Regions from separate parts of the Variovorax sp. P1_H2 genome, predicted to be linked through region 2. Evidence: predicted binding sites of a transcription regulator. Region 2 holds the regulator's gene; each other region holds the start of a gene.
What was found. Region 2 encodes sigma-54, which starts transcription at its own class of promoters, with help from an activator protein. Its sites were predicted from a motif close to TGGCANGNAANCTGCTTT; they were not measured.
Positions count from the first base shown of each region.

Region 1: nifE (nitrogenase iron-molybdenum cofactor biosynthesis protein NifE) is a predicted target of sigma-54. The motif match lies at 2,545-2,562, and genes of this name have one in related genera.
Region 3: AC1D2E_RS25255 (CmpA/NrtA family ABC transporter substrate-binding protein) is a predicted target of sigma-54. The motif match lies at 1,762-1,779, and genes of this name have one in related genera.

Region 1 covers NZ_JBFUCJ010000001.1:177,276-182,997, reverse strand. Annotated here, with positions in the region: gene nifN (nitrogenase iron-molybdenum cofactor biosynthesis protein NifN) at 1-977, opposite strand, end outside; gene nifE (nitrogenase iron-molybdenum cofactor biosynthesis protein NifE) at 1,005-2,513, opposite strand; gene AC1D2E_RS00950 (hypothetical protein) at 2,713-3,069, opposite strand; gene AC1D2E_RS00945 (hypothetical protein) at 3,148-3,633, opposite strand; gene AC1D2E_RS00940 (hypothetical protein) at 3,653-3,889, opposite strand; gene AC1D2E_RS00935 (hypothetical protein) at 3,917-4,237, opposite strand; gene nifK (nitrogenase molybdenum-iron protein subunit beta) at 4,273-5,722, opposite strand, start outside.
Region 2 covers NZ_JBFUCJ010000157.1:5,268-10,989, reverse strand. Annotated here, with positions in the region: gene AC1D2E_RS32285 (thiol:disulfide interchange protein DsbA/DsbL) at 1-236, shown strand, start outside; gene lptA (lipopolysaccharide transport periplasmic protein LptA) at 362-1,048, shown strand; gene lptB (LPS export ABC transporter ATP-binding protein) at 1,045-1,839, shown strand; gene AC1D2E_RS32270 (RNA polymerase factor sigma-54) at 1,853-3,433, shown strand; gene AC1D2E_RS32265 (phospholipase D family protein) at 3,436-5,043, shown strand; gene AC1D2E_RS32260 (YceI family protein) at 5,074-5,691, opposite strand.
Region 3 covers NZ_JBFUCJ010000089.1:15,878-21,599, reverse strand. Annotated here, with positions in the region: gene tsaD (tRNA (adenosine(37)-N6)-threonylcarbamoyltransferase complex transferase subunit TsaD) at 1-224, opposite strand, end outside; gene AC1D2E_RS25260 (nitrate- and nitrite sensing domain-containing protein) at 351-1,637, shown strand; gene AC1D2E_RS25255 (CmpA/NrtA family ABC transporter substrate-binding protein) at 1,960-3,204, shown strand; gene ntrB (nitrate ABC transporter permease) at 3,215-4,126, shown strand; gene AC1D2E_RS25245 (ABC transporter ATP-binding protein) at 4,182-4,991, shown strand; gene AC1D2E_RS25240 (ANTAR domain-containing protein) at 5,024-5,722, opposite strand, start outside.

The DNA of each region.
Region 1 (5,722 bases), on a different contig from region 2:
AGGCCGCCCACCGCCAGCAGCAGATCGGGCTCGGCGCCGATGGCGACCTTGATGCCGCCCGTGTAGAAGTGCCCGTCGAGCATCGCGTCGAGCAACTGGCTGCGCTGGCGCCTGTACTTCGCCGGCACCGGGCGTCCGGCGATCTGCGACAGGCGCTGCAGCAGACGGTCGTTGACCTCGAGGCCCGTCAACCGCTCGAAGACTTCGAAGGGCGTGCCGGCGATCGACTGCAGCGCCTCGGCGGCCTCGCGCGTCTGCTCGCCCACCGCGATCGTGAACGCCGATGCGCCCGCCGCCCGGACCTGTTCCAGCGTCGTGCCGCCGATCGTCGTGCCGCGCCAGTCGGGCGCGATGTGGCCGTCCAGCGAGCCGGATATGTCGGGCAGCACGATGACCGACAGGCCGAAGGCCTCGACGATCTCGCGCAGCTCGTCGATGTCGCCCGGCGAAAGATGGCTGCCCGGCAGCAGCGTGATCTGCCGGGCGTCGACCGGCAGCGGCTTGACCAGCGCGCGCACGATGCCGGTGACTGCGTGCTTGTAGCCGTCCTCGAACCCGCCCACGTAATCGGGCGTCGACACGTAGAGGATCTCGGTGTCGTCCAGCTCGGGCTTGCGCTTGCGCACCGTGGCCAGGTAGCCGGTCACGTCGTCGCCCTTGGTCTCGGTCAGGCCGGTGGAGCAGATCGCGATGATCCTCGGCGCCGCACGCTTGCGGATGTTGAGCAGCGCGGCCTCGATGTTCTCGTAGCCGCCGAGGATGGTCGTGACCTCGTTCATCGCCGTGGTCTGAAGCGGGATCGCTTCCTTGAAATGGCGCACCAGCAGCACCAGCGCGAACGAGGTGCAGCCCTGCGAGCCGTGCATCACCGGCATGCAGGCATCGAGCCCCATGAACGCGAAACTCGCGCCCAGCGGCTGGCTCATCTTGAGCGGATTGACCGCACAGGCTTTCCTGGATTCGACGACGCTGGCCATGCTGTTTCGCTCCCGCTTGCGTCCTGCTCAGGCCGGAACTTCGTCGGGCTCCAGGCCCATGGCCCGGCGGGCGACGTCGGCCAGGAAGCCCATGCCCGGCGCCACGGCGCTCGGCTGCGCGACGACCCGCACCGCGCCCAGCGTCTCGCCGTCGTCGCCCCAGGGCGCAGGGATGCGCACCTGCTGCCACACCGGATTGAAGATCGCGCGATCGATCTCGTGCACCAGCTCGACCATGCCTTCGTAGCCGCCGTAGGGATGGTGGCGCTCCTGGTTGATGTCCAGCCAGGGCATGCGCGCCTTCAGCGCGACGAACTGCGAGCGGCCGCCCGACAGCATGATGTCGGCCTTGGCGTCCTTGAGCATGTTGAACATCTCGCGCGGCGTCATGTCGTCGATCATGTGGGCGTCGTCGCCCATGATCTCCTTGATCTTTTCCTTGTCTTCCTTGGTGCTCTTCTTGACGCTGGTGCCGACGACTTCCAGGCCCGCCTCCTGCAGCGCCGCGACCACCGACCAGGACTTCACGCCGCCGGTGATCAGCAGAACCCGCTTGCCGGCCAGGCGCTGCTTGTAGTGCGCGATGCGCTTCCAGGCGCGCGCTTCTTCCACCTCGATCAACCGCTCGGTGCGCTCCTGCAGCTCGGCGGGCGCGCCCTGCGCCACCAGCAGCCGCGAGATCTGGCGCAGCGTGTCGCTCATGTCGCCGATGCCGTAGAACGAACCCTCGAAGTACGGGATGCCCCAGCGCTGCTGCATCTTCGTCGCGATGTTGATCATCGACTTGGAGCAGACCATCATGTTCACCTTGGCCCGGTGCGCGCTCGCGACCTCGTTGTAGCGGCCGTCGCCCGAGATGCACGAGAGGATGCGGATGCCCAGCGCGTCGAGCAGCGGTTTGGCTTGCCAGAGTTCTCCGGACAGGTTGTATTCGCCGATGATGTTGATGTCGTAGGGCGTCGTGTACGCCGGCTCGCGCGTGCCGATCACGTAGTCCAGGATGGCCTCGCCGCCGAGCTTGTTGCCCAGGTTCTTCGGGCCGGCGAAGCCGGGCGAGTTCACCGGGATCACCGGCTTGCCGAACTTCTCCGACGCACGCTGGCACACCGCCTCGATGTCGTCGCCGATCAGCGCGGTCACGCAGGTCTGGTAGACGAAGACGGCCGGCGGATCGTACTTCTCGATGATTTCGCGCACGCTCTTGAAGAGACGCTTCTCGCCGCCGTAGACCACGTCGAGCTCGTTGATGTCGGTCGTGAATCCGGTGCGGTAGAGCTGCGAACCGGAGGACGCCGAATGCCGGTTGTCCCAGGAGTTGCCTTCGCAGGCGATCGGCCCGTGCACGAGGTGCGCAACATCCACGATCGGCTGCAGCGCGATCTTGGCACCGTCGAAGGCGCAGCCGCCGGCCGCGGCGCCCGGCGAGAGCTGCTTGGTGCAGCCCTTCTTGCGTTCCTTCTCGCTCTTGCCCTGGTTCTTGTCGCAGCCGGGCTCATCGAATACTTCGGCGATCTTGGCTTTCAGCGAGACTGACATGGAAGACTCCCGACAGGTGGATGAGGCTCTCATTGCAGGTTTGGTGCCAGCGTCCGGGAGGCCGTTCGGGGGCGATTTATCGCCGGTTTGGCGGTCTTTTGGCGCGCCGGGCGCCACCCTGCTGGCGGGTTTGAACGGAATGCGACAAAGGCCTTGCGACACACGACGGTGCGCCACGCGCAGCGACGCGCCCGATCTTTCAATACGCAATCTCGAACCACACCGGCTCGTGGCGGCGCAGCTGGCCGATCAGGTGCACGGTGGCCGGCACCAGCGACCGGATGCCGTACCAGACCTGCTCGCGGCGCGGCTGGACGTCGTGCTCCAGCAGACGGCGCAAGGCTTGCCAGCCGTTCCAGTCGATCCATGCAAGGCGGCCGCGCAGGGCCGGCGCCAGGTGGTCCAGCGTCTGCGCGATGGCGAGCAGCGACAGCTCCACGCCGGCCAGCGTGTTCGGGCTGGCGAACAGCTCGCTGTCGTCCCGCATCTCGGCCGTCAACACCTGGATGGCGTCGGCGCAGCCGCACACGATGTCGCATTGCATCCGGGACAGCATCGAAGGTCTCCTCAGGCGGCGAGCCGGTGGGCATGCGAGCGCTCGATGCCCGGCTTCATGGCCTCGCTCGTTCCGGATTCAGTTGTCGTCCGCCAGCACTTCGAGCGCAATGAGCTGCTCGTAGAGGGCGCGCCGCGCCCACCAACGGGCCTCGCCCGCCAGCCGCGGATCGGCCCCTTCGAACGCACCGATCGCCTCGCGGTCGTTCCAGTAGATGCAGCTCTGCCCGCCGCGCGCGGCGAGCGCAGCGGCCAGCGCGTCGCGTTCGGCCACCGGCTCGGTGCGCAGCACGCCACGGCCGAGCAGGTGATCGGCGCGGTAGAGCGGCGTGTCCCAGCCGTGCGCGTCGCCCAGCGCGCAGAGGGCCGGCGAACGTTCCCGCGCATCGTCGTCGGGCCCGGCATGCCCCGCGGCTTCCAGCAGGTCGCGTGCCGTCAGCTCGTCGTGGATCTCCCAGGGGTCGAGCGGATCGGAGGCCGCCACCTTGCGCGCGAAGTCCTCGTCGTCATAAGCGAACCAGGCACGCGGGTCGCCTTGTTGCGGAAGTTCCACCACGAAGATCACGGCCGGTTCCCGCGCTGTCTCAGGCGCTCTGCGGGTCTTGCATCAGGGTGCGCCGGAAACCGACGGCCTCCGGCGCCAGCAGCGTGGCCCTGCCCACCTCGCCGCAGGCGGTGCACTTGCCGAGCACCGAGAAGCCCTGCTTGCTGCACAGCGCGTCCCTGCTTTGCATGCAGCCGACGTGACCGCAGGCGCACCGGTAGAGGCTGCCGTTGCACAGCAGTTGGTAGCCGTTGCGGCTGCCATCACAGCGAACCATGGTCACTCTCCTTGGTTGAGTGGTCTGTCATTCCACGCCTTCCGCATGGGCCTTGGCCCAGATCGCGTGGCGGATGCGCTGGGTGATCGCGGCCGGGCTGGGGTCGAACGCGCGCTGCGCGGCCGCCATCGCCCCCTGGGCGATGGCGGTTTCCGCATGCGTGAGCGGAATCCGCCCGGCCATGTGCGTGGCACCGTGCACCGCTTTTCCGATGGCCTGCCGGTTCGGATGCTCCAGCAGCGGCACCAGGTGGTCGGTCTCGCGCGCGCCGGCCAGGCAGACCCAGCCGTCGATCACTTCGACCTTGCGGCCATCCTGCGTCATCTTGACCCATACGGCATCTGTCATGGGATAGGTTCCTGGCAAGAATCGAGGGGCCCCGCTTAGCGGATGATGTCGTAGCTGTAGTCGGTCTTCGCGGCGACGATGGTGTTGGCATCGAGGGTCTCGAAGAACTCGTCGAGCAGCATGATCAGCGTGCGCATCGCACCGTCGTAGCCCCAGGTGGGGTAGCGGTGGTAGTGGTGGCGGTCGAAAATCGGGAAGGTCATGCGCACCAGCGGCGTCTTGGTGTCGCGCTCCAGGTACTTGCCGTAGGTGTTGCCGATCAGGAAATCGACCGGCTCCGTGAACAGCAGCGAGCGCAGGTGCCACAGGTCGCGCTTGGGGTAGACCTTGCAGCCGGCGCCGTACGGCGAGCTGTCGAACAGAGCCTGCACCTTCTTCGCCCAGGTGTCGGTGCCGTTGGTCGCGAGCACGTGGGCCGGCTCGGCGCCCAGCTCCAGCAGGAACCGGGTGGTGCCCAGCATCTGGTCGGGGTCGCCGTACAGCGCGAAGCGCTTGCCGTGCAGATGCGCCTGGCTGTCGGCCATGGCGTCGACCAGCTGGCCGCGCTCCTTTTCCAGCGCCGCCGGGACCGGCTTGCCGGTGAGCCGGGAGATCGCCATCAGGAATTCGTCGGTGCCAGCCACCCCCATCGGCGCGTTCAGCACCACCACCTCCTGGCCGTGCTCGGCGATGAACTTGCTGGTCTTCTCGCAGCAGTATTCCTGGAACACGATGGTGGCCTTGGCGTGCAGGGCCGCCACGACCTCTGCCTTGGTGGTGCCGCCCTCGTACATGCGGAACTCGCCGTCGGTGGGCGTGTTCCAGTTCTCCGACGGGTCGCAGATGACGTTCACCTTGACGCCGAACAGATCGAAGATGCGGCGGATCTCCTTCATGTTGCCGACGACGAAACCGTCGAAGCCGCCGATGAAGTTGATGCTCTCGTCGGGCACGCGCTCCAGCTTTTCGGCCGTGCCGGCCTTGCCGTCCCAGAAGTGCTTCAGGATGCCCAGCAGCGCGTTGTCGTACCCGGTGATGTGGCTGCCGACAAAGGCCGGCGTGTGCGCGAAGGGCACGTCGTAGTCGTCCGGCACGCTGCCCTTCTGCTTGCTGTTCTTGATGAAGGCGTCGAGGTCGTCGCCGATCACCTCGGCCATGCAGGTGGTCGACACCGCGATCATCTCGGGCTTGTACAGGTTGTAGGCATTGGCCAGGCCGTCGATCATGTTGTTCAGGCCGCCGAACACCGCGGCGTCTTCCGTCATCGACGAACTCACGCAGGAGGTCGGCTCCTTGAAGTGGCGCGAGAAGTGCGAGCGGTAGTACGCCACGCAGCCCTGCGAGCCGTGCACGAAGCTCAGCGTCCTGGCAAAGCCGTTGGCCACGTACACGGCGCCCAGCGGCTGGCAGGCCTTGGCCGGATTGACGGTGAGCGAATCGCGCTTGAAGTTCTTTTCCTTGTAGTCCTCGGTCTTGGTCCACTCGACGATCTGCTTGACGGTGTCG
Region 2 (5,722 bases):
CCTGGGTCGAGAAGCAGCCGGGCCTCGACGCGAAGAAGTTCGCCGAGCTGTTCAAGTCGTTCTCGGTGGTCGGCAAGGCCAAGCGCGCCTCGCAGCTCACGACCGACTACCAGGTGGCCGGCGTGCCGGCGCTCGGCGTCGCCGGCCGCTGGTATGTCGACGGCGACACCGCCGGTTCGCTCGACCGCGCCCTGCAGACGGTCGACTTCCTGATCGCCGAGGCCCGCAAGGGCTGAGCGCCCGGGCGGTCCGGCCGCCCCGACTTCCGTCCACGAAGCCCGCTTCCGCGGGCTTTTTCGTCAAGGCCGCGCAAGTGGCGTCCCGGGGACGCATACAATCGCAGAGCAAGTTTCGTGCCTCTATGACCTCTCCCTCCTTCTCCTTTCCCCGCCGCCCCGTGCGCGTGCTGTTCCTCGCCATCGTGCTGGCCGGTCTCGCATCGCTGGCCCAGGCCGAGCAGGCTGACCGGAGCAAGCCGATGAACATCGAGGCCGACGCGATGCGCTACGACGACCTCAAGCAGACCAGCGTGTTCACCGGCAACGTGCTGGTGAACAAGGGCACGATCCAGATCCGCGGCGCGCGCATCGACGTCCGCCAGGACCCCGAGGGCTACCAGTACGGCGTCGTCACGGCCGAACCGGGCAAGCTCTCCTACTTCAAGCAGAAGCGCAATGCCGGCACCGACGAGTGGATCGAGGGCGAGGGCGAGGTCATCGAGTACGACAGCCGCGCCGACAACGTGAAGTTCATCCGCCGCGCGGTCATGCGCCGCCTGATCGGCGCCACGCCTAGCGACGAGAGCAGCGGTCCGCTGATCGTCTATGACCAGAGCAACGACACCTTCACGGTGAATGGCGCGTCGCTGCCGCCGAACGCCGGCGTGGCGACCCAGCCGAGCGGCCGCGTGAAGGCCATCCTGACGCCCAAGCCGGCGACCGTGCCGGCCGCGGCGCCGACGGCCGGCGCCGCCAAGCCCGCCGCCACGCCGGCGCCGGGCAATAGCCTGCGTGCCACCACCACGCTCGGCGGAGACTTCAAGAAGTGATCGAAGCAGCCGGAATCAGTGCCAGCGACGGCCAGCCGGGCAGCCGGCTGGAGGCGCGCAGCCTGCAAAAGAGCTATGGCAGCCGCAAGGTCGTCAAGGACGTGTCGCTGGCCGTGCAGAAGGGCGAAGTGGTCGGCCTGCTGGGCCCCAACGGCGCCGGCAAGACCACCTCCTTCTACATGATCGTCGGGCTGGTGCGGGCCGACGCCGGCGAGATCATGATCGACGGCGAGCCGATCGCCCACATGCCGATCCATCGCCGCGCGCGCATGGGCCTGAGCTATCTGCCGCAGGAGGCCTCGATCTTCCGCAAGCTGACGGTCGAGGAAAACGTGCGCGCCGTGCTCGAGCTGCAGAGCGAGCCCGACGAGCAGGGCCGCATGGTGTCGCTCGGCAAGGCGCGCATGGAAGAGCGTCTCGCCGAACTGCTGGCCGACCTGCGGGTCGACCACCTGCGCGATTCGCCGGCGCTGTCGCTGTCCGGCGGCGAGCGCCGCCGGGTCGAGATCGCGCGGGCRCTGGCGACCCAGCCGCGCTTCATCCTGCTGGACGAACCCTTCGCGGGCATCGACCCGATCGCCGTGATCGAGATCCAGCGGATCATCAACTTCCTGAAGGAGCGCGGCATCGGCGTGCTCATCACCGACCACAACGTGCGTGAAACGCTGGGCATCTGCGATCACGCGTTCATCATCAGCGACGGGCACGTGCTGGCACAAGGCACGCCTTCGGAGATCGTCGACAACACCGAGGTACGGCGCGTGTACCTGGGCGAACACTTCCGGATGTAGGAGCCCAATCTCGATGAAGCAGGGGCTTTCGCTTCGCGTCTCCCAGCACCTGGCGCTCACGCCGCAGCTGCAGCAGTCGATCCGGCTGCTGCAACTGTCCACGCTCGAGCTGAGCCAGGAAGTCGAACAGATGCTCGACGACAACCCGTTCCTCGAGCGCACTGCCGAGGAGGCGGCGCGCGAGGAATTCGGCCTGGAATCGGCGGATGCGCCGGTGCGCGACGAGGATCGGCAGGCCGAAGTCGAGGGCGATTTCGCGCCGGGTCCGTCGGCGCCGGCCGAAGTCGCGGTCGCCGCGTCCGAAACCGAGACGGCCACCGCCGACGCCGTCGACGCCGAGCCCGACTGGGAAGGCGACGGCACGGTCGACCTGGCGCCCGACGACAGCGAATGGGGCGGCGACGCCCCGGCGCGCACCAACAACCTGGGCGACGACGAGCGCACCGACGCCACCGAGCTGGCGCGCAGCCAGGAGTCGCTGCAATCCTTCCTGCACCGGCAGGCGCTGGGCCTGCGGCTCAGCGAGACCGATTGCGCCGCGCTGCGCTTCCTGATCGAGTCGCTCAACGACGACGGCTACCTCGAGGATTCGCTGCCGGCCCTGGCTTCGGGCCTGGCCGGCGACGACAACGACCAGTTCGACGACCTGGTGCACCACTTCCAGGTCGCGCTCGGCCTGCTGCAGAGCCTGGAGCCGGTCGGTGTCGGCGCCCGCAACCTCGGCGAGTGCCTGACGATCCAGCTGCGCGCGCTGGCGCATCCCGGCGAGAGCGCCGACGAGGCGCAGGTGCGCGAGACGGCCATCGCGATCTGCAAGCAGCCGATGGAGCTGCTGGCGCGGCGCGACTTCAAGCGGCTCGCGACCCTCACGCGCAGCAACGAGGAAGAGGTTCGCGCGGCCCTGCAGCTGATCGCCAGGCTCGAGCCCAAGCCCGGCCGCCGCTTCGTCGACGTCGAACGCAACGTCGTGATCCCCGACGTGATCGTCACGCGCATCGGCAACGGCACCCACACCAAGTTCCGCGTCATGCTGAACCCCGAGGTCATGCCGCGGCTGCGCGTGCACGACATCTACGCCGGCGCGCTCAAGCAGCACAAGGGCGAAGGCAGCCAGGCGCTGTCGCAGCGGCTGCAGGAGGCGCGCTGGTTCATCAAGAACATCCAGCAGCGCTTCGACACCATCCTGCGGGTGTCGAACGCGATCGTCGAGCGGCAGAAGAGCTTCTTCGTGCACGGCGAGCTGGCGATGCGGCCGCTGGTGCTGCGCGAGATCGCCGACGAGCTCGGCCTGCACGAGTCGACCATCAGCCGCGTGACCACCGCCAAGTACATGGCGACGCCCTACGGCACGGTCGAGCTCAAGTACTTCTTCGGCTCGGCGCTTGGCACCGAGACCGGCGGCAATGCATCGAGCACCGCGGTGCGGGCGCTGATCAAGCAGTTCGTCAGCGCCGAGGACCTCAAGAAGCCGCTGTCGGACAGTCAGATCTCCGAAATGCTCAAGGAGCAGGGGATCGAATGCGCGCGCCGCACGGTGGCGAAATACCGCGAGGCCCTGCGCATCGCGCCGGCCAATCTGCGCAAGGCACTCTAGCGATGCCTCGCGGCGCGGGCCTGGCGGTGCGCGGGCGGCGGCTCGGCGCGGCACTGATGGCGGCGCCTCTGCTGGCCGGCGGCTGCGCCATGCTGCCGGCCGAGTTCGAGCGCCAGCCATCGAGCGCGATCGCGGCCTCCGCGGCCACCACGCTGGGGCGGATCGCCAAGGCCTCCTCGCCCGATCCCGACCTGAGCGGCTTCCGGCTGATGCCCGGCGGCGACTTCGCGCTCGACACGCGCTTGCAGCTGGCGCGCCGCGCCGAGCGCACGCTGGACGTCCAGTACTACCAGATCGAGAACGACGAGACCGGCCGCTACTTCCTGCGCAGCCTGCGCGACGCGGCGCTGCGCGGCGTGCGCGTGCGGCTCTTGATGGACGACCTCTACACCTCCGGCGAGGACGAGCTGCTGCTGGCGCTGGCCGCGACGCCGAACCTCGAGCTGCGCCTGTTCAATCCGTTCCCGGCCGGGCGCGGCAGCATGGTGCAGCGCTTCTCGAGTTCGCTGTTCGATTTCGACCGCGTCAACCGCCGGATGCACAACAAGCTCTTCATCGCCGACGGCGCGATGGCGGTGGCGGGCGGGCGCAACATCGGCAGCCAATATTTCGCGCGGACCGCGGGCGCGAACTTCCTGGACATCGACACCTTCGTCGCCGGTGCGCTGGCGAAGCGCCTGGGCAGCCTCTTCGATCTCTACTGGAACAGCCCCTACGTGCGGCCGATCGGCACCGTGGTCGCTTCCTCGCTGACGCCCGAGGAACTGCAGCGGCGCTTCGAGCAGGCCACCGGCCCCGCCAACACCCCGGCGCCGCGGCCGCCGGCGCCGAACGACGTCCTGGGCTACGCGCCGCTGGGGCCGGAGCTGAAGGACGGCGCCCGGCTCGACCTGATCTGGACCCTGGCCGAGGCCTATGCCGACTCGCCCGACCGCGTGGTCGGCAAGACCGTGTCCTACGGGGGCGTGCCGCTGCTCGATGTCGACAGCGTGCGCTACAACGTGATCGAGCAGATGCGGCGCTCGCGTTCCGAAGTCACGCTGGTGTCGCCCTACCTGATCCCGGGCAAGGCCGGGCTCGAGGTGATGCGCGAGGTCCGCGGCCGCGGGGTCCGGATCAGCGTCGTCACCAATTCGCTCGCGGCCACCGACGAGCCGCTGGTCCACACCGGCTACCGGCGCTACCGGCCCGACATGCTGCGGCTCGGCGTCGAGATCCACGAGCTGAGCTCGGCGCGCACCAAGCGCAGCGTGCGGCTCGGGCTGTTCGGCTCGCAGGTCGGCCGGCTGCATGCGAAGGCGGCGATCTTCGACCGCCGCGCGCTGTTCCTGGGTTCGATGAACTTCGACCCGCGCTCGGACAACCACAACACCGAGATCGGCCTCTTCATCGCCAGCCCCGAGATGGCGCAGCAGATGCTCAAGCTGCTCGACGTGCTGAAGCAGCAGGGCGCCTACCGGGTGCGCTTTGCCGAAGGCAGCGAAGGTCTCGAATGGGTCACGATGGAAGACGGTGCCGACCCGGTGCTCACCGTCGAGCCCGACGCGGGCCTGTGGGACCGCGTGATGCTGGAACTGCTCGCGCCGCTGGCGCCGGAGAGCCTGCTGTAGAACCCGCGGGCCCCGGGCCCGCGCGCCGCTTCACTGGATGTTGACCGCCTCGACCTGCACCAGCAGCCTGACCTTGTCCTCGAAGCCGAAGGCCAGGCCCCAGTTGATGCCCCACTGGCTGCGCTCGACCGTGGTCTCGAAGTCGCCGCCGCAGATCTGGCGGTTGATCAGCGGGCTCAGGTAGCAGTTGAAGCGGTTGGCCTTGAGCAGCACGGGTCGGGTCTGGCCCATCAGGGTGAGCGTGCCGTTGACCTGCGTGACCTTGTCGCCGCTGAAGTCGAGGCGGTCGGCGACGAAGCGGGCGATCGGAAACTCGGCGACGTTGAAGAAGTCCTTGCTCAGCAGGTGGCGGTTGAGCAGGTCGACGCCGGTGTTGATGGAACTGATGTCCATCGTGATGTCGACCTTGCCGCCGGTGCCCGACGGGTCGATCTTGATCTGGCCGTCCTTGGTGCTGAAGCGGCCGCGGTTGGTGGTGGTGCCGTAGTGGCCCATCTCGTAGTTGACGAAGGTATGGGTCGGGTCGACCACGTAGCTGGCGCCCTTGACCGGGCCGCCCGCCGGCTTGGCCGCCGCCTCGGGCGCCTGCTGGGCGCCGGCCAGTGCAGCCGCGGCCGTCAGCGCGGCGAGGGTGAGCAGTTTCTTCATGACGAGCTTTCGGGTGAACGTGGAAACATCG
Region 3 (5,722 bases), on a different contig from region 2:
GACAGCCGGCGGCCGGCCTCCGAGAACACCGTCTCGGTCAGCGGCAGGACGCGGCGGATGTGATCCCGGCTCGCGAGTTCGGGCACCACGCCGCCGTAGGCCTGGTGCATGGCGATCTGGCTGTGCAGCGCGTGCGCGGCCAGGCGCGGCAATCCGCTGGCGCCGGCCTCGACCAGCGCCACGCCCGTTTCGTCGCAGGAGGATTCGATTCCCAGTACAAGCATGGGTGCGAGTGTAGGCGGGGCATGCAGTCGGGGCACGGATGTTGCTCAATAGGCTCGCCCCCAGGTTGGCTCGCTGCCTGCCCGCCCTGGGACCTATTGGACGCAGATGGAAGTCGAAACACCACGATGAAATCCGGTTTGAGCTTCCTGGTCGGCGCGCTGCGTTGCGAAATCGACCAGCTGGAACAGCTTGCGCGCACCAGCGAACTGGTGGCGACGATCGGCCGGCTGGTGCATGCCCTGCAGCGCGAACGCGGCATTTCGAATGTGCTGCTGGCCTCGCACGGCCAGCGCTTTGCCCCGCAGCGCGAGGAGCAGATCGCCGAATGCCTGCGACTGGAAGAAGCCGTGCGCCTGGCCTTCGACCAGCTCGATGCCGAAGGCGGCCGCGTCGGCAACGGCGCCCGGCTGTTCAGCCGCATCGCCTGGGTGCTGCCGGGGCTGGACGCCCTGCCCGAGCTGCGCCGCCGCATCGGCGCGCTGGAGCTCGACGCCGGCCGTTCGACCGCGGCCTTCGTCAAGCTGGTCGCCGGCCTGATCGCGGTGGTGTTCGAGGCCGCCGACGGCGCCACCGACCCGGAAATCTCGCGCCGCCTGGTGGCGCTGTTCAATTTCATGCAGGGCAAGGAATTCGCGGGCCAGGAACGGGCCTGCGGCGCCGCGGCCTTCGCTTCCGGCCGCAACGATGCGGCGCGCCAGCAGCAGTGGCTGCACCTGATCGCCTCGCAGGAGCATTGCTTCCAGCTCTTCACCGACTTCGCAGCCCCCGGACTGGCGCAGGCCTGGGGCGCGCTCCAGGCCCCCGCCCAGCTGGCCGAACAGGAGCGCCTGCGCCGCATCGCCTGCGCCGCACCGGCCGGCGTGGCGCTCGACAGCGAGCTGAGCCAGACCTGGTTCGACTGCTGCTCGCGCCGCATCGACGCCATGCAGGCCATCGAGGAACGGCTGGCCTCCGACCTGCGGCAGCTCTGCATGCAGAAGACCGCGCAGGCCCGCAAGGAACTGCAGGCCCACGAAGCCCTGCTCGCCAGCCTGCAGGGCGAGAACGGGACGGCGGCGGACTTCTTTCTCGATGCGGTCGCCATGCCGGACGCCACGCCCTCGCCGTCTTCGCCGGCCGCCGGCGCGACCTACGGCCGGCAGCTCGAACGATCGATTCTCGACATGGTGCAGGAGCAGTCGCGCCGGCTTCAGGCCATGGGCGACGAACTCGACACGGTGCGCGCCGCCCTCAACGAGCGCAAGCTGGTCGAGCGCGCCAAGGGCCTCCTGATGGCCCACCGACGCATCAGCGAGGAGGAGGCGCACAAGATGCTGCGCCAGACCGCGATGAACCAGGGACGGCGGCTGGTCGAGGTCGCCGAATCGGTGCTCGCGATGGCCGAGTACCTGCCCGCCGACCGGGCTTCCTGAGTGCGCCGCACACCCGGAATGGTGCACCGCACAAGCGCTGCGTCGCACAGAATTCGCCCGCGATCCCAGACAAATCGAGTCCTGATGAGCCTTGAATGCTCTCACTTTCATAGCACCCAAGAACTGGCACACCACTTGCTTTCTTTCCGCACATAGACCAACGAAGGTCTTCAGGCAGGCGGCATCCAACGGCGGATGCGGTCCACCGAACCGGACAAAGGCGTCCTTGTCCCGCACGGGCTCGACTCAGAGCAGCCCGTGCGGCGGTAAGGGCGCCTTTTTTGTTTTTCCGAATCGATTTTTCATTTCCGGAGTACGCCCCATGACCGAAGCGCTGAAACACAAACTGAGTCGCCGCCGAGTACTGCAGGCCGCCGCCGCGGGCGTGGTCGGCCTCGACCCTGCGCTGCGCGCCGCCGTCTGGGCCCAGGGCTCGGACAAGCCCGAGAAGGAGGAAGTCAAGATCGGCTTCATCCCGCTGACCGACTGCGCCAGCGTCGTGATGGCCTCGGTGCTCGGCATCGACAAGAAGTACGGCGTCAAGATCGTGCCGAGCAAGGAAGCCAGCTGGGCCGGCGTGCGCGACAAGCTGGTCAACGGCGAACTGGACTTCGCCCACGTGCTGTACGGCCTGGTCTACGGCGTGCACCTGGGGATCGGCGGTCCGAAGAAGGACATGGCCGTCCTGATGACCCTCAACAACAACGGCCAGGCGATCACGCTGTCGAAGAAGCTGGCCGACAAGGGGGCGGTCGACGGCGCCTCGCTGGCCAAGGTCATGGCCAAGGAGAAGGCCGAATACACCTTCGCCCAGACCTTCCCCACCGGCACCCACGCGATGTGGCTTTACTACTGGATGGCCGCCAACGGCATCAACCCGCTGAAGGACGCCAAGGTCATCACCGTGCCGCCGCCGCAGATGGTGGCCAACATGCGGGTCGGCAACATGGATGGCTACTGCGTCGGCGAACCCTGGGGCCAGCGCGCGATCATGGACGGCATCGGCATCACGGCAATCACGACGCAGGACATCTGGAAGGACCATCCCGAGAAGGTGCTCGGCACCACCGGCGACTTCGTGAAGAAGTATCCGAACACGGCGCGCGCCGTGACCGCCGCGATCATCGAGGCCGGCAAGTGGATCGACGCCGGCCTGCAGAACAAGAACAAGATGGCCGAGACCATCGCCGACAAGAGCTACGTCAACACCAGCGTGGACGCGATCAACCAGCGCATCCTGGGCCGCTACACCAACGGCCTCGGCAAGAACTGGGACGACCCCAACCACATGAAGTTCTACAACGACGGCGCGGTCACCTACCCGTACCTGTCGGACGGCATGTGGTTCCTCACGCAGCACAAGCGCTGGGGCCTGCTGAAGGAGCACCCCGACTACCTGCAGGTGGCGACGCAGATCAACCAGATCGACATCTACAAGCAGGCCGCCGCCGCGACCAAGACCCCGGTGCCGAAGGAGACGATGCGCAGCAGCAAGCTGTTCGACGGCGTCGTCTGGGACGGCAAGAACCCGAAGCAGTACGCCGATTCGTTCAAAGTCAATGCCTGAGGAGCCCGCCATGGTCAGCGCCGTCTTCCATTCCCCCCTCGAGGCCAAGCCGGTGGTCCCGGCCGCCAAGCTTGTCGCCCATGCCGCGAGGCCCGCGGCCGCGCCGGCTGCCGTCGAACCGACGCCGCGCACGCCGCGCGACTTCCGCGCCGTGTGGCTGCGCGTGCTGCCGCCGCTGCTGGGCTTCGCGCTGCTGGTCCTGGTCTGGGAACTGGTGGCGCTGAAGAGCACCACCGGCTTTCCGTCGCCGCTGGCGACCTGGCAGCAGGCGCTCACGGTCTTCAGCGATCCGTTCTACAGCAAGGGCCCGAACGACCAGGGCGTGGGCTGGAACGTGCTCTCGTCGCTGCAGCGCGTCGCACTGGGCTTCGGCCTGGCGGCCGCGGTCGGCATTCCGGCCGGCTTCGCGATCGGGCGCTTCGAGTTCCTCTCGCGCATGTTCAACCCGCTCATCAGCCTGTTGCGGCCGGTGTCGCCGCTGGCCTGGCTGCCGATCGGCCTGCTGGTGTTCAAGGGCGCCAACCCGGCCGCGATCTGGACCATCTTCATCTGCTCGATCTGGCCGATGATCATCAACACCGCGGTCGGCGTGCAGCGCGTGCCGAGCGACTACATGAACGTCGCCAAGGTGTTGAACCTCAGCGAATGGAAGATCTTCACCAAGATCCTGTTCCCGGCCGTGCTGCCCTACATGCTGACCGGCGTGCGGCTGGCGGTCGGCACCGCCTGGCTGGTGATCGTCGCGGCCGAGATGCTGACCGGCGGCGTCGGCATCGGCTTCTGGGTCTGGGACGAGTGGAACAACCTCAACGTCGCCAACATCATCATCGCGATCTTCGTCATCGGCATCGTCGGCCTGGTGCTCGAGTTCGCGCTCATCAGGATCGCCACCGCGTTCACGTTCGAAGAGGTGAAGTCATGAGTCGAACGGCCGCTCCGAAGACGAATACTGCAGCGCCGCTGCGCGGAGGTTTCCAATGAATGACGACAACAAGTACATCGAGATCCAGGGCGTCGAGCAGCGCTTCAAGACCGCCAAGGGCAGCTTCCTGGCGCTGCGCGACGTCAATCTGCAGGTCGCCAAGGGAGAGTTCATCACGCTGATCGGCCACTCGGGCTGCGGCAAGTCGACGCTGCTGAACCTGATCGCCGGCCTGACGACACCGACCCAGGGCGTGCTGCTGTGTGCCAACCGCGAGATCAAGGGCCCGGGGCCGGAGCGCGCGGTGGTGTTCCAGAACCATTCGCTGCTGCCCTGGCTGACCTGCTACGAGAACGTCTACCTGGCAGTCGAGCGGGTGTTCGCCGCGACCGAGAACAAGGCGCAGCTCAAGGCCCGGACCGAAGCGGCACTGGCCTTGGTCGGCCTCGCGCCGGCGGCGCAGAAGCGCCCGGGCGAGATCTCGGGCGGCATGAAGCAGCGCGTCGGCATCGCCCGTGCGCTGTCGATGGAACCCAAGGTGCTGCTGATGGACGAGCCCTTCGGCGCCCTCGATGCGCTGACCCGCGCCAAGCTGCAGGATGAACTGCTCGCGATCGTGCAGAAGACCCGCAGCACGGTGGTGATGGTGACGCACGACGTCGACGAAGCCGTGCTGCTGTCCGACCGCATCGTGATGCTGACCAACGGCCCGGCCGCCACCATCGGCGAGGTGCTGGCGGTCGACATTCCGCGGCCGCGCAACCGGGTCGAGCTGGCCGAGGATCCGGTCTACGTGCATGCGCGCAAGGCCGTGATCGACTTCCTCTACACGCGCCAGGCGCACGTGGAGAAGGTCGCGGCCTGAGCCGGCGATCTCGGCCTCCGGCGCACCGGGAGTCAGGACATGATGACCTGCAAGCTGTGCTCGTACGAGGCCGTGAGACGCTCGAAGGTGTCGACCAGCGCGTCGCTGGCACGCACCAGCGAGGCCCGGCCCTCGGCGCTGTCGGCGCTGCGCACGCCGTGCATCAGGTGCAGCCATTCGTCGCGCGCGATCGCCAGCGCGGCACGGATCTCGGGCGAACTCAGCGGCGCCGCCTCGAGCTCGCGCAACGCGGCCTCGAATTCGTCCATGGTCGCAGCCAGCCGCTCCTGTGACGCCGGCACGGCCAGCAGCGAGGCCAGCAGCGCGTCCTTCGCCAGCCGCTGCGCACGCATCCGCTGCCGGCCGCAGATATTGACGATGCGCAGCGCCCGGCGGGCGCCGGAGGCTTCGAGCGCCTCGGTCAGCGCTTCGGCGGCCCTCCGCAGCGCTTCGGCCCGGGCATCGATCGCGGCCAGCGCCGGCGGCGCCAGCCGCGCCGCGAGCGCCGTCTCCAGGTCCTGCCAGGCGCTGCGCACGATGGCCAGCGCCTTGGTGCCGGGCTCGCCCAATGCGAGGGTGGCGAGATGATCCAGGTTGTGCTGCACCCGCTGCGCGGATTGCGTGCGCAGCACGCGGGCGCGCCGCGCATCGATGCCGGCGAGGCCCTGCGCGGCCACCCGTACCAGCCGCTGCGACAGCATGCGAAGCTGGCCGGCACGGTTGATCGCATC